DNA from 3 places in the Rubrobacter aplysinae genome. Region 3 is predicted to be linked to each of the others. Evidence: riboswitches for the same ligand, from Rfam matches in the RefSeq annotation. Region 3 holds a riboswitch; each other region holds the start of a gene.
The links. Region 3 has a riboswitch for cobalamin ahead of ABD53_RS10190 (ABC transporter substrate-binding protein). Riboswitches for the same ligand answer to the same signal wherever they lie in the genome.
Positions count from the first base shown of each region.

Region 1: another riboswitch for cobalamin. It lies ahead of ABD53_RS08650 (HoxN/HupN/NixA family nickel/cobalt transporter); the one in region 3 lies ahead of ABD53_RS10190 (ABC transporter substrate-binding protein).
Region 2: another riboswitch for cobalamin. It lies ahead of ABD53_RS07085 (CbtB-domain containing protein); the one in region 3 lies ahead of ABD53_RS10190 (ABC transporter substrate-binding protein).

Region 1 covers NZ_LEKH01000007.1:11,309-18,599, forward strand. Annotated here, with positions in the region: gene ABD53_RS08635 (Nramp family divalent metal transporter) at 1-615, opposite strand, end outside; gene ABD53_RS08640 (metal-dependent transcriptional regulator) at 714-1,256, shown strand; gene ABD53_RS17965 (transposase) at 1,290-1,592, shown strand; gene ABD53_RS08650 (HoxN/HupN/NixA family nickel/cobalt transporter) at 1,767-2,522, opposite strand; cobalamin riboswitch at 2,557-2,771, opposite strand; gene ABD53_RS15915 (bactofilin family protein) at 2,994-4,037, shown strand; gene ABD53_RS08660 (glycosyltransferase family 117 protein) at 4,240-5,814, shown strand; gene ABD53_RS08665 (MnhB domain-containing protein) at 5,864-6,391, opposite strand; gene ABD53_RS08670 (glycosyltransferase family 117 protein) at 6,396-7,291, opposite strand, start outside.
Region 2 covers NZ_LEKH01000005.1:124,422-131,712, forward strand. Annotated here, with positions in the region: gene cobN (cobaltochelatase subunit CobN) at 1-622, opposite strand, end outside; gene ABD53_RS07070 (hypothetical protein) at 609-1,001, opposite strand; gene ABD53_RS07075 (cobyric acid synthase) at 991-2,580, opposite strand; gene ABD53_RS07080 (CbtA family protein) at 2,577-3,359, opposite strand; gene ABD53_RS07085 (CbtB-domain containing protein) at 3,371-3,592, opposite strand; cobalamin riboswitch at 3,630-3,814, opposite strand; gene meaB (methylmalonyl Co-A mutase-associated GTPase MeaB) at 3,878-4,831, opposite strand; gene ABD53_RS07095 (transcriptional regulator) at 5,025-5,687, shown strand; gene ABD53_RS07100 (hypothetical protein) at 5,690-5,971, shown strand; gene ABD53_RS07105 (Glu/Leu/Phe/Val family dehydrogenase) at 6,073-7,170, shown strand; gene ABD53_RS07110 (hypothetical protein) at 7,232-7,291, shown strand, end outside.
Region 3 covers NZ_LEKH01000009.1:24,048-31,338, forward strand. Annotated here, with positions in the region: gene ABD53_RS10170 (ABC transporter ATP-binding protein) at 1-1,036, opposite strand, end outside; gene ABD53_RS10175 (FecCD family ABC transporter permease) at 1,026-2,063, opposite strand; gene cobS (adenosylcobinamide-GDP ribazoletransferase) at 2,071-2,862, opposite strand; gene ABD53_RS10185 (histidine phosphatase family protein) at 2,852-3,550, opposite strand; gene ABD53_RS10190 (ABC transporter substrate-binding protein) at 3,556-4,560, opposite strand; cobalamin riboswitch at 4,863-4,988, opposite strand; gene ABD53_RS10195 (ArsR/SmtB family transcription factor) at 5,775-6,167, shown strand; gene ABD53_RS10200 (heavy metal translocating P-type ATPase) at 6,359-7,291, shown strand, end outside.

The DNA of each region.
Region 1 (7,291 bases), on a different contig from region 3:
GAAGAGAGGTCCGGGCTCCGGCTTGGCCATAAACACCTGATACCCGAAGGAGAAGACTACCACCCCCACCAGCGCGGCGATCCCCGCCTCCAGCGGCCTAAAGCCCCTGCGCTGCAACTCCAGAAGCCCGAAAGAGAAGACCGCCGTGATCAGCGCCGCCGGAAACAGGGGGATACCGAATAACAGATTCAGTCCCAAAGCTCCTCCGATGAACTCCGCCAGGTCGGTGGCTATGGCGATAACCTCGGCCTGGACCCACAGCCCGAACGTCACCGGCTTGGGAAAGCGCTCCCTACATAGCTCCGGCGAGTTCTTGCCCGTAGCGATGCCCAGCTTTGCCGACATCGACTGGATGAGTATCGCCATCAGGTTAGAGGTGAGAACCACCCAGAGCAAGAGAAACCCGAAGGTAGACCCGGCCGCGATGTTGGTGGCGAAGTTGCCCGGGTCTATGTAGGCCACCGCTGCGATGAACGCCGGCCCCAGGAACGGCAAGAACCGCTTCACACCACGCTTCTGCCCCTTTAAAGCCGCCTCCGCCGCCCGTATCGTGGCGCTTTCCCCTGGCAGGAACTCCCCAGGAGTAGTCTCCTCGGAAGCGTTCGTGTAAGCCATAGAAGTCTTCTCCTAATCTATTTTATTAACCAACGCTAAATTTATTAACTGACAAAGCTAAAATCAAGCTGATGTTATACTTGATGCTTGATTTAGGGTTGACTACACTAAGGTTCATGATGAGCGATCTGGCGACGACTCGACAGCTGTCTTCTTCGGTGGGAGACTATCTAAAGGCCATCTGGGAGGTGGCCGGGACGGGCGGGGCCTCCACCAACGACGTTGCCGTCCGGCTCTCGGTGGCGCCCGCCTCGGTGACCAACATGTTCGGTCGGCTGCGGGAGATGGGCTTGGTCGAGTACGAGCGCTACCGGGGGGCTTTTCTCACCGAGCGTGGCTTAGAGGAAGCCCTGAGGCTGTTGCGTCGGCACCGGCTGATCGAGACCTTCTTGCTGGAGCACCTGGGTTATCCGTGGAAGGGGGTACACGAGGAGGCCGAGCGCCTCGAACACGCAGTGTCGGACGTTTTCGCGCAGCGCCTGGCCGAGTTTCTGGGTAGTCCCGAGCGCGATCCGTATGGGGACCCTATCCCGCGGGCGGACGGTACCCTGGCGCCGGAAGAATCCTGGCTCCTGGACCAGACGAAGGTCGGCGAGCGGGTCCGCGCCTATCGGGTACAGACCTCACCAATAATAGGTTGAAGCCAGTGTGCAATCGGCTCCGCAGTTCCAGGCATGATTTTCGCCTGGCCGTCGGCTGTGGCATCTTTCAGTTCTATCTTGGAGACACTTAGCTGGCCAGAGGGTGTCGAGGCATTGCCGCTTCCACCCTACAGTCCCGAGTTGAACCCGGTGAAGCGCTACTTCCAGGAGCTTCGGGCCAAGCTCTCCAACAAGATTTTCGAGACCATTGAGGAGATCATGGAAGCCTTGAGCAGGGCGCTCGCACCGTACTGGGAGGACCCGACGAAGCTGGCGAGCCTCACCGGGTACGGCTGGTGGCTACGGAGTCTCCCTGACATGAAGACATCACACTAGCAAATCGGGATTACGACCTCGCGCGGCGTGAGGTTCAAGGGGAAGAGAAAGAATGTTCAGAAATTCTTCACATCCTTGTCCAGTGACTAGACTCTAGCCCATCAAAACCCGATACCGATAGAGTCAACCCATCAATGCAGAGTTTGTCTAGTAGGGTCGGTTTTCGGGAGAAACCTACATAGGATACGCCACGACTTCCAGGGCACCGAGCCCGTACCAGATCCCGAAACAGGCCGCGAGAACCCCGAAGACCGGTACCGCGCGGTCGAAATGTCTCGCTATAGGGCCGCGCGCGAGGGCCACCCCGAAAAACGTGCTCAGCAGGGCCATGGACAGGGCGGTTCCCAGCGCGAAGATGAGCAGGGCGCCGGTCGCTACCACAGGACCCCTAATCGTGGAGACTAAGAGCAAAGTGAGCCCGGCCGAGCCGCCTACTCCGTGCAGTAGCCCCACGGCGTAGGCTGAGAACGGAGTCCGAAACGGCGTGACGTGGGAGTGCTGCTGGTGCTCCGGGCCGCTGGCGTGGCCGTGCAGGTGCCGGTGAGGCTCGCCGTCCGGGTGGCGGTGGACGTGGGCGTGGAACATACCACGTCGCCACCTGAGCAACAGGCGCGCCGCCAAAAACACGATCAGTACCCCTACGGCGACCTCGGCGGCTTGGACCGCCGCCTCGGGCAGGTAACGTCCCAGGAGCACGAACGGGAGTCCTACGACCAGTAGGGTGGTGCCGTGGCCGAGACCCCAGGTCAGGCCCAGAGAGGCCGCGGTCTTTACCGTCCCCCGGTCGGCGGCGACCAGCGTGGTAACGGCGGCCAGGTGGTCCGGGTCGCTGGCGTGCCGCAGGCCGAGAAGAAGGCTCACCAGCAGGATCAACCCCAGGCCCGCACCGCCCTGCATCAGGCCCTCGAGCCAGGTATCTATAGCGCCCACAACCGCCTCCTCCCGGGGATCCTCGTCCCCTCCGGATTACTCTCGGCGGCGGGCCAGTATCCTGACTGCCGGATCGTAGCCTTTCCCGGCCTTCCCACTCCGTTACAAAGAAGTACAGGAGAAGTGGCCTTACGCCCGCGCGAACGGCGCGCTGGGGAACGCTCCCCGGTCACAGTGGCGGGACCGTGCCGGACTCTCACCGGCTTCCTGGACACCGCTGCCCCGATGACTTGGCGCCCGGCAGTATACAGAGCTCCGGGTGCGGCAACCAGAGCGGCCCCCGCGGGCTCACGTCGCGGCTAACAGACCGACTAAGACCCCTTCCGGATCTCCTTTGCCGTTCTTTATCGGCCCGGGACCAGAGCGACGGGGACGCCCGTCCAAAACCCCAAGTCCCGGCATGCGTATGAGTCGGCAGTGCTTATGTTGAATACTAGACCTCGAATACGGCGGGGGGCGCCCCGCCGCTGCATGAATGGATACGGGGCGGCGCGCCCTCTTACCCGGATGCTGCTGGCCGGGATCAGTCTAACTCTCCTGGCCGTGGTTGCGCCCTACCACGCATCGGCGGCGACCACTCGCGGTTTTCACGGCAATCCAGCCGATCAGGCCTCCTCAAAGCCGGAACAGACGGGAGAGAATGTCTCCGAGCTGTTCGGAGACGCCGTCGTGGACCGGCGGGTGAACGGTGACGTCCGAGTCGTCTCCGGTTCCGTTAACGTAAGGGCTCCGGTGGCCGGCGACGTCCGTTCCGCGTTCGGAGATGTCACGGTCTCGGCGCCTGTCGGGGGGGATGTACAGAGCGCCTTCGGGGAAGTATACCTGGAATCCCTGGTGGCGGGCGACGTCGAGCTGGGATCCGGGGATCTCGTGCTGGGACCCGGGGCGCGCGTCCGCGGTCACGTCTCCGTCGGGGACGGCCGTACGCTGAGGGCGGCCGGCTCCACCGTGGGCGGTCCTATAGTAACCGGCGCCGAGGCCGCCCGCGTACACCCGTCGTCCGCCCTCCTAAGGCCGTCCGTGTCGATAAAGATCGTGCTTGCCCTAACGTTCGCCGCCTGTGGCGCGTTGGCTGTGATGGTGGGCCGTCGTTGGCTGCTGCAGAGCGCCGGGACGCTGGCGCGGCGGCCGCTACGGTCTGTACTGGCGGGCCTGGCTTCGGCGGCGGCCGCCGCGGCCGTTACCGGAATGCTATTGATCTCCGTCATCGGTATGCCGCTACTCGTGCTTTTCATACCCGTGGTACTCGCCCTGGCGCTCTCCGGCGCGCTCGCCGCCTCGTACCATGTCGGCCAGAAGGCGCTGACCGCCATCGGCCTGCGGGACCACGCCTACGGCATGGCCGCGATGCTCGTGGGTACCGCTTTGATCTCGGCAGCATACATGATCCCCGTGCTTGGTGAAGTCGTCCTCCTCGCCGCCGCGCTACAGGGCGCCGGCGGCGTGGTTCTCACCGCTCGCGACTCGGAGACCTTACGCAGATATTATCCACTCCGAGCGAGGTCACGATGGTAGTCCGCATCCGTTGTGGAGAGTCGGCGCCGGAGCGGTTGGCCGAGGCAACGGACAGACCCGGGCCACGCTCGGCTAGCCGTTCGCCGGAAGACTCCGGCATGGACGGGAACGCGGCGGCCCCCTGTTTGGGGCCTGCGTGAGACTCGGGCGGCTTCCGGGAGGAAAGGGACAATTTCGGGCACCGGCCGCGGCGGCTCTCGGGGTGACGGTTACGCTGCTCGCGGGCACCCTATATCTCCGCACGCTGGCTCCTACGGTGCTGTACCAGGACTTTCCCGGTATGTCGGACTCCGCGATGCTGCAGGCGACGGTGGCCGTGCTCGGTATAGGACACCCCACCGGGTACCCGACCTACACGATGATCGGCAAGCTCTTCACCTATCTGCCCGTGGGAGATATGGCCTACCGGGTGAACCTGCTCTCCGCGTTCTCGGGGGCCGCGGCGGTGCTCTTTACCTATCTGGCCGGGCTCAGGCTAACCGGACGGGCGGTGGCCGCGGCGGTCGGCGCCCTTTCCTTCGGACTCGCACCCGTGTTCTGGGGCCAGGCCGTCATCGCCGAGGTCTACACGATGAACGCGGCCCTCATCTCCCTGGAGCTGTGGCTGTTGTTGGCCTGGCGGGACGCCCGGCGGGAGGGCTTGCTGCTGCTATTCGCCCTGGTCTCGGGTCTTGCCCTCACCCACCACGTAACCAGCGCGCTGCTAGTGCCGGTAGGCTTGGCTTTCGTCTTCGCGGTCGACCGGCACGCGCTGGCCCGGTGGAAACTGTTGTTGCGGGGTGCCGGGCTCTTCCTGGCCGGGCTTCTGTCCTACCTTTACCTGCCGCTAAGGGCGGCGACGGAACCGCCGCTGAACGAGGCCGATCCCTCGACCCCCGGGCGCTTCCTGATGCTCGTCACGGGCGGAGGCTACGTACAGAGACAGCTAGTGGACGATGGAGGCTCCGGGAGCGGAGCGGGCGCCAGGCAACTGGTGATCGATGCGCTCGGCAGGATGTACGAGCGTCTCACGGGCGAGTACTTTCTCGGACAGTTCCCCGTGGTCCTGATGCTCGTCGGGGTCGTCGGAATCGGCTCTCTCCTCTTTAGGGATCGGTCTGCGGCGCTACTCCTCGGGATACCGTTCGCGGGTTGGTCGGTCCACGGGCTGCTATACACGTTCGTCGATTTCTACGTCTTCTTTATCCCCGCGTATCTGGTGTTCGGGCTCTTCGTGGCGCGCGGCGCGGGATTCGCCTTGCGCGGCATGGAGAACGTCGCCGGCTCCGGCTGCTCCCGGATGGCGTTAGCGGGCGCTCTTCCGGTCGCCGCTCTGTCGGTGATCTTGATCGTCACTCCGCTACTCGAAGCGCCGGAGACCTACAGGGCCGTAGACCGCAGCGGGGATTACCGGGGGCGCGAGATCATAGACACCGTGGCCCGGAAGGCCGAACCCGGCGCGACGGTACTCCACCACCGGAGCAACCTCTGGTACATGGTGCTTGTCGAGCAGCGCCGCCGGGACCTTACGCTGGTGGACCCTTTCAACACGGCCTGGGTCAGGCACACGGACATGGTCTGGCCCGCGCCGGTGGACCGTAAGGAGGCGGCGGCACGCTACGGCACGGACGACGAGACCGGGGTCGAGACCGCCCGCAAAGCTTCGCGAAGGGGTCCAGTCTATCTCCTGAATCAAGATGGTCTGGATACCAGTGCCTTCGAGCGCGCCGGCTTCGAGGTGAGGCCGGCCGGCGAGAACGGGATACTCTACAGGCTGGTACCCGAGGATCGCGGGTGAGCCTATGCGTGCCGTACGGGCGGCGGACAGGCTCCCGAAAGGAGTACGCTCAGAGTGTCCGGCCTTCCTGGGCGGGGTCGCCGTTGCCCGTCTCGTGAGTAGCGTCCCGCATGGACGCGCTCGAGGGGTCGTCGATTAGCCTGGACACGAGGCTTATGACGCCGGTGCCGTAGCCGAGCACTACGAGGAAGATTCCGAGGTCGAAGGCGACCGCCGTGATGAGCTCAAGGGTGCCAAGGTATATGACGTCGGCGCCTGGCGGCGGGTACTGGGTGAGTATGGGGTCCCCCAAGAATAGTGGGACTACGGCGATGGTCAGCCCGATCAAGAGCCCTGCGTAGGATAATCTTCCGATGCCCCTTACCGGTAGCTTCTTCTCCACTTCGCGCCGGCCGAAGGCCAGATACTGCATGGCGATTCCGAGCGCCGCGACCGCCCCGGCGGCGAAGCCGTCTCCGGGCTGTACATACCCCTTGACCAGGATCGCGATCGCGGCTATCAGGGTGGGCGCCAGCAGAAGCCGGGCGACTACCCGGGTCATGATGCTCGTGGCCTCGCCGGGCGACTCTTGGGGCATGTGCTTACCGTCGCCCGTCCGGCGGCACGAGCTCGTACAGGAGCCCGGGTTCCACTGGGACCACTTCGAATCCGGCCCTCCGGAAGCGGGAGCCTCCGACCAGCCCCTGGTCGAGTATATATACCGGCCCCTTTTCGGCGGCTTTCTCCGCGGCGGTGACGCCGAGGTCGTCGCGGCTGGTAGCGTGACGGCGGTCGGTCTCGTCGGGGGGAAGATTCCCCGGCCAGACGGCGTCGTAGTGCCGAGGTCCCCAGGAGGGATAATAGGGGTCCACCAGCGTGAGGTCCTCGCGCCGACCCTGGACCACGACCATGTACCAGAGGCTGCTCCGGTGGTGTATGACGGTCGCGTCCTGCTCGACGTTCTCCGCCACCGCTTCTATGATCCTGCGACCCTCATCCTGGCCGCTGCGATCCACCTCCGCGTAGGTCTCCGCGGCGGCCACCAGGGGCAACAGCAGCGCCGCCGCGGCGAACGGAAGGTAGGAGGCAAGCCGAAGCCCGTACCGTTCGGTCGCGACCAGTCTCCGCACGGTATCGAGCAGGGCCGCGAGGCCGACCGAGATCCAGAGCGCGAGCACCAGATAAGTCGGAATGAAGTAGAGCTGAACGTCGAGGATGGTGTAGGCGAGGGCGTACAGTAGCCAGCCCCCGAACAAGAAGCCGGTGAGCGCGGCGGACGGCCGGTCTCGGCGGAGCAGGATTACTAGTCCGGCGACCCCCGCGGCGAGCAGGAGCCACGGAAAGTTCTCGAGCAGATCCTCGCCGTAGAGGCTTAGATCCTCTAGGAGTGAGCCGGGGCGCAGGGTGAGGAGGCGTCCGTTAAGCCGCGCGCCGCTGACGAGCGCAAAAAAGCCGCCGACTGTTGAGGGATCCGCCTCCATGCTCTCGGGCCTCATGG
Region 2 (7,291 bases), on a different contig from region 3:
CGACCAGCGTATCTATAAAGGCGGTGTTGCCGCTCATCCAGTGCGTGCGGTAGAAAGCCACCCCGACGGTGGGCCGCCCGGGGTCGTGCAGCGCCAACAGACCCTCTACGGATGAGCCGTGCGGCAGGCGCGGGTGGTACACCCCGGTCTCCGGCAGCGGCTCCGCGGCCTCGAAGCCGTAGCCCTCCAGCAGCACGGTGTCCGCCACGAACCGGAACAGGTTTGCGGTGTTCTTCACGCCGCCGTGACGCAGGTACTCGAAGGCCTCGGCGACCGCGCCAGACGGCACGCTGGAGGCGGCGGTCATCTCGGCATCGGGCTCCGCCTCGCCGCCGAACGCGAGCAGCGGTATCCCTCGCTCGTTACAACGGCGCTGTAGCTCCACGAACCCCTCCGGCCAGGCCTTGCGCCCGCCGAGCAGCCGCACCAGCACCACGCCAGCCCGGGGGAGCTCTGTATCCAGCAGCTCCAGAGGCTCGTCGTAGGCGGCGGGACTGGCGCACCGGACCTCGGGGAAGCTCTCGGGCAGCGACTCGACGGCCTTCGCGGCGGCCAGTATCTCGGTGTCCGCGGTCGTTATAAAGAGCAGCATCTCTAGAACCCCACCCTCATCGCTCACCATCCCGGTTGCGTCTCCTGCCCTCGGCATACGCCATCACAATCTCCCGGGACCACCACGTGATCTCCAGCCCAACCACCCCGCCGACGAAGATGGAGACCGTCCAGCGTCCGGTCAACGCGTAGAGCGCGCCAAAGATCGCCACGGCGGCTACGGAGAACAGGACTCCGGCGGCGGCTACCCCTCTCCAACCCGCCGCAGCCTCCGGGTCGCGCAGCCTCTCGTCGCGCTCTTCGAGACGCTGCATCGCGGCGGCTACCCTATCGTCGCCGGGATGCTTCCGCAGCCAGAGTCGCGCCTCCTCAAGAGCCTCGTCCGTCTCTGAAAGCGTACCCGCTGATTGCATGCGGGCCATCAAGGCGTCCCGCTCCTCATCCGGCACCGGCTTCGACCTCTGAGGGGTCACCTGACTCCGAGAGCCGACTGCTTATTACGGGCAGGCCCGGCGTGGGGCCGCCCTCGATCAACCGCACGAGCGCCTCCCGGTCAACGTGCTCCGAGACGAGGTCCGCCAGCACGTCGAACCTGCGCTCGCGGGCGGCGGCGAACGGCTCTTCTCCGGGCTTCCAGTCGAGGCCGCGTTCGGCGGCGACCCGGCGGAGCAGGGCCCGGCGAAACCCGTCGCATTCGAGCACGCCGTGCCAGGAGGTGCCCAGGGTATTTCCGAGGCGACAGCCCTCCTCAACTTCCTTACCCTTCTCGCCGTCATCGGTTACGAACAGCGGCTCGCCGCCCCCTACCCGGACCCTGCCATGCCGGATCTCGTACGCACTCACCGGGTCCGGGGCGTCTTTGCCGTCTCTACCAAAACCAACGGCCCATCCTCCGGGCCGGGAGAGGAGCTTCTCCTCCTCGAATACCGTCTCTACCGGCAGCAGTCCCAGCCCCTCCGTCTCTGGCTCGCCGCTCTCCACGCCGTCGCGAATACGGCGCCCGAGCATCTGGTATCCGCCACAGACCCCGAGCGTCGGCATGCCCCGCGCCGCGCGCTCGGTGAACGCGCGCGCCATGCCACTCCGGCGCAGGAGCGCGAGGTCCTCTACAGTGGCCTTCGTGCCGGGCAGGATCGCGAGATCGGCCCAGAGAAGCTCTTCCCCGGAGCCGGTAAACCTCACCGACACGCCCGGCTCGTGGGCGAGGGCGTCGTAGTCGGTGAAGTTGGAGATCCGGCCCAGCCGCGCCACGGCCACGCTCAGGTAGTCTCTCCCCGCCGGGGGTTTCACGACCGACGGGGAGTCCAGTGCGAGCGAGTCCTCCCCGTCCACCTGCGGCAGGGCCGGCGCGTGGGGCAGGGTGCCGAGCACCGGACGTCCGGTGAGGGCGGTTATCTTGTCCAGGCCGGGGGCCAGCACCGAGGGATCACCCCGGAAGCGGTTCACGAGAAAGCCGCTGAGGAGCGACTGATCCCGCCCGGAGAGCAGCGCGAGCGTACCGTACAGGCTGGCGAACACGCCGCCGCGGTCTATGTCGCCGACCAGCAACACCGGAAGGCGGGCCTCGCGGGCCAGGCCCATGTTGGTAATGTCGGCGCTGCGGAGGTTGATCTCGGCCGGGCTACCGGCCCCTTCGCAGACGACCACGTCGAACCGGCTGCGGAGGTCCTCCAGCGAGTCGAGCACCACGGGCATCAGCTCGCGTTTCATGTCCTGGTAGCTCCTGGCGGTCGCCATCGTGCGTGGCCTTCCCCGCACGACCACCTGAGACCCGCCCCCACCGGAAGGCTTGAGCAAGACCGGGTTCATCGCGGCCTCGGGCTCGGCGCGGGCGGCGGCGGCCTGGGCGGCCTGGGAACGCCCGATCTCGGCCCCCTCCCGAGTCACGAAGGAGTTGAGCGCCATGTTCTGCCCCTTGAACGGCGCGACCCCGACCCCCTCCCGGGCGAGCATGCGGCAGATCCCGGTGACCACCGCGCTCTTGCCGGCGTCCGAGTGTGTGCCGCAGACGAGGATGGCCCCGCTCATCGCGCCTCGGCGTTGCGGACCGTCGCGCCCCCACGCCCTCCAGCCCCATCACGCTCGGCCCGCCGGCAGAGCAGCCCGAATGCGCAGCCCAGGGCGGCCCAAAGCACCGCCTGGGTGCCGAGAGAGGCGAGCCGGAACTGCCACAGCACCGCGGCCTCCACGTCACCCGCGCCGCCCGCGGCGGGCAGCAGCGCGTACAGCGCCACGAAAGAGACGACCAGAAAGCCCGCCACCGACAGATGTCTCGCCGGATCCGAGGCCCCGGCCATGCGGCGCGAGATACGCCAGGCAAAGAGCACCGCCAGCAGCGAGAGCGCGACCATGACCAGATAGGCCGGGGTCTGATCCACGGTGGACGCCCCGCCAGGAGGACTCGGCGGGTACTTCAGGAACGGCATCGCGACCGCCCCGGCGAACGCGGCCCCGGCGAGCGCCAGGCTCCGCCGCCAGCTCCCGAGCCCGGAGCGCCCCCGCAAAAACGCCGAGACCACGCCGAATACTCCCCCCAGGGCCGCGCCGTAGAGCGCCGTACCCACGATCAGGCCGGTCTTCTGCACCCCACGCCCGAACACGTCTTCCCCGCCTCCCTCGTGCGATCCGCCATGAGCGCCATGAGCATCGGGGGGGGCGCCAGCGGTATCGCCGTGGTGCCCGGAGGCCGCCGAGGCCGCCATCGCGCGTTCGAGTGTGGGCTCCCCGAAAGCCAGGCCAAACAGACCGGCTAGAACGCCCGCTATCAGGCCCGCGGCCAGGCCGCGCGCCAGGAGCTTGCCTATCATTTTCTACCGGCCTAGTGGCAGGGTACGGCGAGCAGGTGCCGGCCGTCGTGGAAGAACGCGTGCAGGTAGTTGTTCGCCGTCGCGGCCTCCCCGATAAACGGCGTCAGAAGGGCCCCGTTATCGAACAATACGGCGAAAGCGACGAGCAGGATCAAGACCAGCACCGCCCAACTCCAGGCCGGCAGGTCCTTTACGGATACCGGCTTGCGGGCCGTGTTCTCCAGATTACCCAAAGCGACACTCCTTTCGGGATCCTCGTCCCGGATAGTGCTCGGACGGCGGCGGAGAAGTATCCTGGCTCCCGGTTCCTCGCCTCGCCCCGGCCTTCCCACACCTCGTGTGCAGTGGCCTCTTTCGGGGCTGGCTACCCGGTCACAGTGGCGGGACCGCGCCGGACTCTCACCGGCTTCCTCGTATCCACCGCGCCTGTCTTTTGTATCTGGCGCAGAAGTGTAGCCACAAGCGGGCTATCCTGTCAACACCGCAGAGGGTCCCTGCCGACGGCCACTACAGACCCCCTACACCTCGCGGTACAGCGTCTCGGCGGCCGAGATCGGGTCTAGCTCCCGCCGATACACCTTGTTGACGAGGTCCTCGTCCTGGCGGTCTAGCCTCTGGCGCATCCGGTCTTCGAGCTTGGCGCGGGTCCAGGAGAGCATGAACTCCTGTATCGAGCCCATTCTGCGGCGCTCCAGGCCGCCACTCTCCGTGAGATGTCCCCGGTGGTCGTCCACGGCCCGGCGCAGCTCCTCGACGCCCTCGCCGGCGTCGCCCCGGGTCATTACTATCTCGGGCAGGGGAGACTCGGGGTCCAGCTCGTGTCCGATCTCCAGCGCCTGCCGCGCCTCCCGGGCGGCGGCCTTTGCCTGCGGATGGTCGGACTTGTTTACGCAGATCACGTCCGCGACCTCCATCACCCCGGCCTTTAGCGCCTGCACCGCGTCTCCCGAGCCCGGCTGCAGTGCCAGCACCACAGTATCCGCCACCGAGGCGACCTCCACCTCTCCCTGCCCGACGCCGACCGTCTCGTACAGCACCACGTCTACCCCGTAAGCCTCCATCGCGAGCGCCCCGAGCTTCGAGGCTGCGGCCAGCCCCCCGAGGTGACCGCGGCTGCCCATCGAGCGGATAAACACCCCGGAGTCCAGAAAGTGGTCGGCGAGCCGGATGCGGTCGCCCAGGATCGCGCCCCGCGAAAACGGGCTCGACGGGTCCACCGAGATCACGCCAACCTCCATCCCTTCGGCGCGGTAGATCCGTATCAGCTCCGCGATGACGCTGCTCTTGCCGACCCCCGGCGGCCCGGTAAAGCCTACGCTGAACGCTCCCCCGGTGTACGGATACAGCCCCCGGACCAGCTCGGGCACGTCCTCCCCGCCGGTCTCCACGCGCGATATCGTCCGCGCCAATGCCCGCTTGTCCCCGTTTATCAGCCTCTCGACGAGACCCTGTACGCCCGCCTCTCTAAACAATAGACCCCCACGCAACCTACATCACGTACACGACGTAGAAACCAGCTCTCTGCCACCACTCTATACGTTTCCCTCCAAGTTACCCGCTTTCCGACCCGTCCGCCAGTGCCTCACAAACCTCCCGGCCACACGAAAAGCGCAAATTTTATATAAAGCTGTTGTTTTTTGTTCAGTTTTTGCTTAACATACGACTATGACCAATCAAACCAGCCAAAACATGGAAGATGAGGGCGTAGACGCGGGGGCTCCGGGCTACGAGATGGAGGAGTCTTTCGAGGCGACGGAGCCCGAGCATTTCCGGGCGGTTGCGGACCCCACGCGGCAGAAGATCCTGCAGCTCTTGAGGGAGCGGGCGGCGAGCACCAAGCAGCTCGCCGAGGCGTTCGGCATGAAGCCGGGGGCCATAGGCCACCACCTCAAGGTGCTCGAGGAGGTCGGGTTCGTCCGGGTGGTGAAGACCCGGCAGGTGCGGGCCATAACGGAGAAGTATTACGGCAACACGTACCGACGGCTGAGCTTTACCGCCCGGCACTTCTCCTGGTCCGAGGAGATACCCGAGATCAGCCCCCAGTTCCACCTCGAGCAGGCGATGGCCGAGTTCGAGGCCCCGGAGCTTGACAGGGTACAGGCCCGGAAAAAGGATACCGGGAATACCGTACCGATGTCCTCGCTGGTTCACGCGAGGATTCCGCCCGAGAGGGCCGAGGAGTTCGCCCGGAAGGTAACGGAGCTGTCGGAGGAGTTCGATCAGCCGCCGGTGCCGGGCGAGAAGGTGTACGCCTTTATCGCCGGCGTGTTTCCCACCAACCTCCCCGAGATACCGGACGACGAGCGTGACGACGAGTCAGGAGGGTGAGCATGGAGCCGGACCCGGATCAGCACCGGCACCTGATGAAGCACCGTATGGAGGAGCAGAGACGATACATCGAGCGCAGCAGAGCCGCCTCACGCAGTAGCTCCACCGGGAACCGTCTCTTGCGACACCTTCTACGAGGCCTTTCACGGCCCTTGTCGCGGGCGTTTCTCAAGCTGGCCTTCGCCCTGGACTCCCAGACGGCCTGGGAAGGTCTGAAAGAGAATCTATCCTCCCCGGATACGGCCTCCACGCCCGTCTCCATGACGGAACGCCGACCGGGATAGCCGGATCGAGGGTGTAGAATCATTTGTAGCGTTTCAGGGTACGCCTGTAGTGTACCAGGGTGTTTAGGGTGTAAAGCGTTGGGGAGACCACGGGAGGCAGGGTGGACATCTTCGATCTTCTCGCGGAGCACGATTACGAGGACCTCGTCTTCATCCACGACGGCCCGACGGGCCTGAAGGGCATGGTAGCCATACACGACACGACGCTCGGTCCGGCGCTCGGAGGATGCCGGATGTATCCCTACGCCGGCGAGCACGAGGCGGTGGTAGACGTGCTGAGGCTGGCTCGCGGGATGACCTACAAGGCGGCGGCCGCCGGGCTGGATCTCGGCGGCGGCAAGTCCGTGATCCTCGGCGACCCGAGAACCGACAAGTCCGGCGCGCTGTTCCGGGCCTTCGGACGGCGTCTGGAGACGCTCGGCGGCAACTACATAGCCGCCGAAGACGTCGGCACCTCCACGGATGACATAGCGTACGCCGAGCTGGAGACCGGCCACGTCGTCGGCCGGTCCCGCGAGCACGGCGGCTCCGGCGATCCCGCGCCGTTTACCGCGCTCGGCGTGATGCAGGGCATCCGGGCCTGTCTCGGAGAGGTGTACGGCACCCCCTCCGCGGAAGGCCGGACCGTGGCCATACAGGGCCTCGGGCACGTCGGATACCACCTGTGCAACCTGCTGCACAGGGAAGGGGCGCGTCTGATCGTCGCGGACGTAGACGGGGCCGCCGTCGCGCGGGCGGCCCACGAGCTCGGCGCCACGCCCGCGGACCCGGACGACATAATCGCCACCGAGTGCGACGTTTTCGCGCCCTGCGCCCTCGGGGCGGTGGTGCACGATGACAGCATCCCGAGGCTCCGCTGCTCCATAATCGCGGGCAGCGCGAACAACGTGCTGCTGGAGGACCGACACGGCGAGGCGCTGGCGGAGCGCGGCATCCTCTATGCCCCGGACTACATAATCAACGCCGGGGGCCTCATAAACGTCGCCGGGGAGCTCGGGGGCTACGATGAGGAGCGTGTCAGAATCCGGGTAATGGGCATCCACGACTCGGTGCAGAGGATCATCGCCCTCTCCAAACGTGACTCCGTGCCGCCCCACACCGCCGCCGACACGCTGGCCGAGGAGCGGATATCCGCCGCGCTATCCGACGGCCGCCCGGGCACGGGTCCCGCGCCCGGCAGAGCCTCCCGGCTGCACTAGACTCTATAACCGGGGCGTCCGGACGGACTCGCCGGATTCGCTAGTGTATCTTTTGGGGTAGATGAAGAAGATCTCCCGCCTCATACTCGCCGCGCTGCTCGTGAGCGCCGTCATAGACCTC
Region 3 (7,291 bases):
CCACGTTTGCCTCGTGGGCCTCCTGTGGGATCGGCGCGTAGGACTCGGCCTCGATCAGGGGAGCCCCGAGCGAGCGGGCCACGGCGTGGTCCGTATCGCCGATGCTCAGGACGCCGGCCGAGAACGGCACCCCCTCCTCGTGCAGCCGCCGCATCAAGCCGGCCCCCGATCCGCCGCCGCAGACGACGTGTACCTCCGGGGACTCTTGCTGATCCCGGAATACGCCGACCGGCTGTATCTGGAGCGCGCCGGTACGGGGCGAGATCGAAAGCTCCACCTCCGCGCCGAAGGCGCTCTCTACCTCCTCTGGCCTGAGCGCCACGCTCGGCGGGCCGGCGGCGCGGATCCTGCCTCTATCCAGAACCACCACCCGGCGGGCGTAGCGGGCGGCCAGGTTGAGGTCGTGGACGACCATGAGTACCGTCCTGCCGCCGGCGTTCAGCCTGAGAAGCGTCTGCATGAACTCGACCTGGTGGCGGATGTCCAGGTGGTTCGTCGGCTCGTCGAGGAGCAGCACCCCCGGCTCCTGTGCCAGCGCCCGCGCCAGGGTTACGAGCTGACGCTCCCCACCCGAAAGCCCGCTCATCCTGCGCTCCCTGAACCCCCACACCCCGACCTCCCGCATCGCCTCCTCGACGACCCGCGGCCCCTCGGGGTCGGAGAGGAGCCGCCCGGTCCGCGGCGTGCGGCCGAGCTCGACGATTTCCCGTGCCGTGTAGTCGAAGGCCGGGGAGCCCTCCTGGGAGACCACCGCGACCCGCCGGGCAAAGGCTTTAGGCTTCCAGGCTTCCACCTGCCGCCCGTCGAGCAGCACCGCCCCGAGCCGCGGCTCGAGAGCCCGGGCCATCGCCCGGAGCAGGGTGCTCTTGCCGCTACCGTTTGGGCCGACGACGGCGAGAAACGAGCCTTTGGGGAGCTCCAGGGTAACGCCGTGGAGCTTGTCGTCCGCGCCGTAGCCGACCCTGAGGCCCCGAACCTCAAGCGTCATTTCGGGGTTCTCGGGGGTTCGTGGGTTACCGGGCTTCTCAGAGGTCACGCTTGCGGCTCCGGCGCAGGAGGTACAGGAAAAACGGCGCGCCGCAGAGGGCTGTCACGATGCCGACCGGGATCTCGGAAGACGACACGCTCCGAGCCGCGGCGTCGGCCAGGATCACGAACGCAGCGCCCCAGAGGCCGGAGACCGGGATCAGGAGCCCGTGACGGGGGCCGACCAGCAGGCGGGCGACGTGCGGCACGATCAGGCCCACAAACCCGATCACTCCGCTCACCGCTACCGCCGCCGAGGCCGCGAGCGCCGCGAAGCCCACGCACAGCATCTTGAGCCGCTCCACCCGCAGCCCGAGATATCCGGCCTCCTCCTCTCCCAGTGAAAACACGTCCAGGTCCCGGGCCAGGACGAGCAGCCCGGCCGCGGCGATCACCAGGTACGGCGCGGCGGATACGACCCTATCCCAGTCCGCCGCGGAGAAGGACCCCAGAAGCCAGAACAGGACGCCTGAGATCTCCTCGCTGTCCAGCGTGAGGATGAGAAAAGAGTACACCGCTCCCGCGAACGCCCCGACCGCGAGCCCGACGAGGAGCAGGTTCGCGACCGGAAACCTCCCGCCCTGCCGGGCCAGAGCCACGACCGTGAACGCGGCCCCGATTCCCCCGACGAACGCCGCGAGCGGCACGGCCGAGAGCCCGGCAAAGCTCGCCGAGAGCCCGAGGGCCGTCGCGAGCACCGCCCCCAAAGCGGCCCCCGGCGAGATGCCGACGATGTAGGGGTCGGCCATCGGGTTGCGGAAAAGCCCCTGCATCGCCGCCCCGCTAACGCCGAGACCGCAGCCCACCAGCGCGGCCAGGACTATCCGGGGCAGCCGGATGTCGAGCACTATCGCCCTTGAGGACTCCTCCCCGCCGCCGAGCAAGGCCCCCACGACCTGCGCCGGCGAGAGCCAGGCCGGCCCGATGCCAAGGGCGAGCACCCCGGCCGCGGCCACGGCGCACACGGAGCCGAGCACCCAGGCCGGGTAGACGCCGTTCTTACCACCGCTCTTGGTACCTTTTTTACCGCCGCTCACTCCGGGCTCACAGTATCGCGTGGTTCGCCAGGGCGGCCAGGGAGAGGAGGGCCACGACCTCCCCGGCCTCGGAGAGCGCGCCGTAGGTGTCGCCGGAGAGCCCGCCGAGGACACCGGACATCCAGCGCGCCAGCAGGTGCGTCGTCGCGAAGACCACGACCAGGACGAGCGCGCCCCAGAGCGGGAGCAGGACGGCCCCGATCAGGAGCGCGCTCACCGTCGCGACGACGAAGTACCGGCTGCGGACCTGCTCGTGGAAGTTGCGTCCCATGCCGCCCTCGCGGGCCGCCGGGAAAAAGAAGATGCCGTAGATGTCTGACCAGCGGCCCATTACCGGCGCGAGCAGCGCCCCGGCCCACCAGGCCCCGCCGAGGCTGTAGATCGCCGCTATCTTCAGGAGTACGGCCGATATCAGGGCCAGAGACCCCATCGTGCCGATGCGGCTGTCCTTCATGATCTCGTGCTTCTGCTCCCGCGAACGCCAGGAGAACAAGGCGTCCGCGCTGTCGGCGAGCCCATCTAGGTGCAAGCCCCAGGTCACGACCATCCAGGCCACGACCACCGCCACCGCCCGCACGGGCTCCCCGAATACAAACCCGGCCGCCAGCCCTGCTCCCGCCCCACAGGCCCCGATAAGCAGCCCGACCAGCGGAAACGCCGCCATCGCTCGGGCCACGGAAGCCTCCTTCATCGGCGGCAGTCCGGGAACCGGAAACGCCGTCAGAAAGCGGACCGCCTCCCCGAGGGGCTGTAGCGGTCCCCAGCGGTTTCTACTGCCGGACTTCGGACTATCCGGCATCTGTCTCCTCACCTGTCTCACCAGTGGAAGGGCTCCTAACCGGAGAAGCTCGCCGTGTGTCTGCCTCGTGTGCCTCGTATAGGGGCGGCACCTCGTTCATGGTTCTCAGGATGGCCGCCGAAGGATAGATGTCGAGGGCGGTAACGCCGCCGAGGTCCGTGCGGAACCGCCAGTGCTCGCTGAAAGGGACGCCGAGCAGGTGGCACAGGAGGAGCCGGATCGGGGCTCCGTGCGTGACCACCAGCGCCCGGCCTCCGGCATGTTCCCGGAGCAGGTCCTCCCAGGCGGCCCCGACGCGCTCCCACAGGTCTGCCCCGCTCTCTCCGCCGTGGGCTTGGCTGTTCCAGAAATCTCCGAAGCGCCGCCGAGCCTGCTCGCCGTACCGGGCGGAGACCTCGTCGTGGGTCAGGCCCTCCCAGACGCCGTGATCCACCTCCCGCCACCGCTCGTCCCGCTCCCGCCTCTCGCCTTCCACTAGGTCGGCGAGGCCGTCGGTGCGGGAGAGCCCGGACGAGACCACCGCCGTGTACACGCCGCGCTGTAGCCGGGCGGCGGCCGCCTCCGCCCGTGCCCGGCCGAACCGTGTCAGGGGCCGGTCTGAGCGGCTCTGGTAGCGGCCCTCCCGGTTCCAGTCCGTCTGGGTGTGGCGTACCAGCTTTACGTGCGTGTGAGCGGAGCCCTCTCCCACTCGTATCATCCCCCGCCGGTCGTGGACTCCCCATCGAAGGCCTCCGGATGGATAACCTCCGCGATCTCGCGCACGCCGTCCACGATCCTGGGCCCGGGCCGGGTAACGAGGTCGTCGTTTATCACGAAGACCTTGTCCTGCTCAACGGCCGTGAGCGAAGAGTACTGTTGGCGGCTCTTTATACCTTTCACGGTGGCGCCGGAGCTCTCGCCGGCCAGATAGTATCGCGGGTCATCCTCCAGTATCTTCTCGACCGAGTACTGCGGGTATGCTTGCCCGGCGTCGGCGGCGATGTTCTCTCCCCCGGCGAGGTTGATGGCGTCGTTTACGAAGCTGCCCGGACCGGCGGTGAACAGCGGGTCGTAGCCGACCTCGTAGAACATCTCGGGCTCCGGCAAGCCTTCCACCTCCGACCGGAGATCGTCCAGCTCGCTCCGGAGCCGCTCCTCTACGGCCTCTGCCTGATCTTCGTTGCCGACGACTTCCCCGACCGTACCGATGCTCTGTATGGCCTCGTCCACGCTCGTCGGGTTGATAACCACCACCTTCGCCCCCGTCCTGTCTTGCAGGCTCTCGGCCTGATCTTCCGTGGTCGAGTCGTAGGAGAGGAACAGGAGGTCCGTCTGCAGGGAGGCGATCTTCTCCGCGTTCACCTCGTTGTAGTTACCGACTTCCTCTATGCTCTCGACCTCTTCCGGATAGTCGCCGGCCTCGGAGACGCCGACCACCCGATCCCCGGCCCCGACCTCGAACAGCGTCTCGGTAACGCTCGGCACCATGGAGGCGATCTCCTCCGGCTCCTGGCCGATCCGGACCTGCCGATCCAGCGAGTCTTCTATGGTAACCGGAAAGGAGGCGCTGGCCGTGGTGCCGCCGCCCGCCCCGCCGGAACCACCGCTAGTGGCGCCCGAGGAGCCGCTACCAGAATCGTCATTAGAATCGCCACCAGAGCCCTGGCCGCAAGCGGCTGCCACCAGTACCATTGCCGCCACGACGAATATCGCCGGCAACGTTGCGCCCGGCTTCGCGTTAGGCCTCTCACCAACTCTACGCAAGAAAATCCTTTCGAGCTTGCAAAAATTTCCGCAGAAGTTGCGGTAACGTTGGCGCTATCCCTCGGACTCTGCCGTACTTACCTTGCGCCTCTTTCGCCGCTCTGAGCGCCCCGCTCCGGAGGCGGCCCGCAGAACATTCGAGAGGCGTTAGAGCTAGCCTGCGGATGCCGAGTGCTGCTCGGCGCGCGGAAATCGGTCTCTGCACGTGTACCTCCTTCGGAGTCCTCGCTCCGGTTGGGCAGCTTGGGGCGTTGGAACAGTCTCCTGACTCCCGGATCCCCGCTTTCCCCGCGCCTTCCCGCCCGCTTGGGGCAGTGGCTACCGTCGAGGCTAGCTCCCCGGATACAGTGGCGGGACCGTGCCGGACTCTCACCGGCTTCCTGGACTCCGCCGCCCGCTGTCTGTGTACTTCTGTGTATCTCTATGTAGCGCGCGTCCACCGCACGCTACCATTGCTCGTCTATTAGCCGCGTAATGATAGCCAAGTCCGAATTACACTTCAAACCGGGTTAGCTTTGTTCCAGCACACAACCCTCGACGTCGGGGTCTCCTAGAGGCGCGTCAGCGGGCTCCTGCCAAAGTACACCCTTTCCCCAGCAGCATAGAAGGTTGGACCGGGTTAGCCTCGGTCTGGTACTCATCTCTAGGAGTATCAGGAGCGGATCCGGCGAATACCGAGACTATCAGCGAGTGCCCCGGAGCACGCGAACTCCCTCATCATCTTCCGCAGTGACCACCCCAGTGAGCCCGCCAGAGGCGGCGTGTACAGCCAGCATGTCCGTCTCCGGGGCGCTATCTGACGAGGGAGATCCGACCGGCAGGAAAGGCGCTACGCGGACAGGCATCATCACGGGTGTCGGCACGTTTAAACGAGCGAGCTTTCATGCACTGCCGTTACTGGTTCCACGGTTTCACTTAGCTTTTGTCCTCGTGGTGTCGGTGGTTATCATCGAGTTGTTCGCCAACGGATGGGTGATGTGGCGACTAGCAGGCTATGTAGCCAGAAAGGGCAGTATGTAGGGGTACGTCGGTCAGCAGCTCTCTGCCTGACTTGCCGCCATCAATTCCGACGGTTGGTTTTTTGGGCGTTGCCGCGCCTAACCGCTGGCGTGACCACGCAAGTGCTAGACTTTACCCTACAATAAAGCAACGAGTGTTGAGGTGAAGCTATGAGCGACGACCGGTGCGACCTGCTGTGCATAGACGCTCCCCGGGCCGAGGCCATCCGGGAGAAGCTGCTCGGAGAGGAGCGGGCGCAAGAATCTGCGGAGGCGGCGCGGGCTCTTTCGGACCCCACACGGCTGACGTTGGCCGGGGCGTTAGGAGAGGCCGGTGGCGTTGGCGGGGAGCTTTGCGTCTGTGATCTGGCCTGGATCTCGGGCCGCGCCCAGAATCTAGTCTCCCATCACATGAGGACCCTGCGTTCTCTGGGGCTGGTTCGTTCTCGTAGGGATGGCAAGCTCGTCATGTACCGGCTGACCGGGCGTGGCCAGGCCCTGCTCGGCGCCGTTATCGGCGAGGAGCCGGAAGGCCGGGCGTCCGAGGAAGAGGTGAGCGTGTGAAGGACAAGAAGAGTCTTACCGTCTTTCAGCCCGACGAGTCACCGGAGACAGGAGGTGCCCCTGCTCAGGAGGCGGGGAGAGGCCCCGCGCAGGAGCCTGTTTCCTCTTGCACCGACGACTGCTGTGCGCCCTACGGCGATGGAGGAGTAGGTGGCGGAGCAGGAGGATCGGAGAGTGCCAACCGCACAGTGGTGCGGGTAGAGGGGATGGACTGCGCCAGTTGCGCCGTGACCGTCGAGCGGCGGGTCGGCTCTCTTTCCGGCGTGAGCCGGGCCACCGTGAACTTCGCAGCCGGGAGACTCGACGCATACCACGACGACTCCGTAAGTGTGGAGCGGCTAGAGCAGGCCGTTAGAGGCGCCGGCTACGACGTGGGAAGGAGTGCGGAGTCAGAGCAGATATCGTTCTGGCGTACGCGGAGGTTTCTATTTACCGTGGCCTCCGCGCTCCTGTTCGCGCTCGGGGCCGTTCTGCAGCTAGCCGGAGCTCCAGAGATCGCCCGGATCCTCCCCTACACCGCGGCGATCATGGTCGGCGGGCTGCCCATCTTCCGGGCGGCCGTATCCGCCGTGCGCGCCCGGCATCTGGACATGAACGTCTTGATGAGCGCGGCGGCTATCGGGGCAGCCGGTATCGGGGCCTGGGGCGAGGCGGCGCTGGTAGTAGTCCTGTTCGCCGCCGGTAACGCTTTGCAGACCTTCTCCATAGACCGTACCCGGGGTGCAGTGCGCGGGCTAATGCGCCTGACCCCCGACGAGGTGCTGGTTCGCCGTGAGGGAGCGGAGAGGCTGGTACCCGCAGACGAGGTGGGCGCGAGAGAGTTGGTGGTCGTGAGGCCCGGCGAGAGGCTGGCCGTGGACGGAGAGGTCCTGGAGGGCCGGACCACGGTGGACGAGGCCCCGGTAACCGGCGAGAGCGTCCCCGTGGAGAAAGCCGCCGGAGACGAGGTATTTTCCGGCAGCCTGAACGGTTCAGGCGGGATCGTGGTGCGCACCACTAGGGAGGCCAGGGATTCCACCCTGCAGCGGATAGCCCGGATGGTCGAGGAGGCTCAGAGCACCCGGGCGCCGGCCGAGCAGTTCGTGGACCGTTTCTCTCGCATCTACACGCCGCTGGTGGTGGCT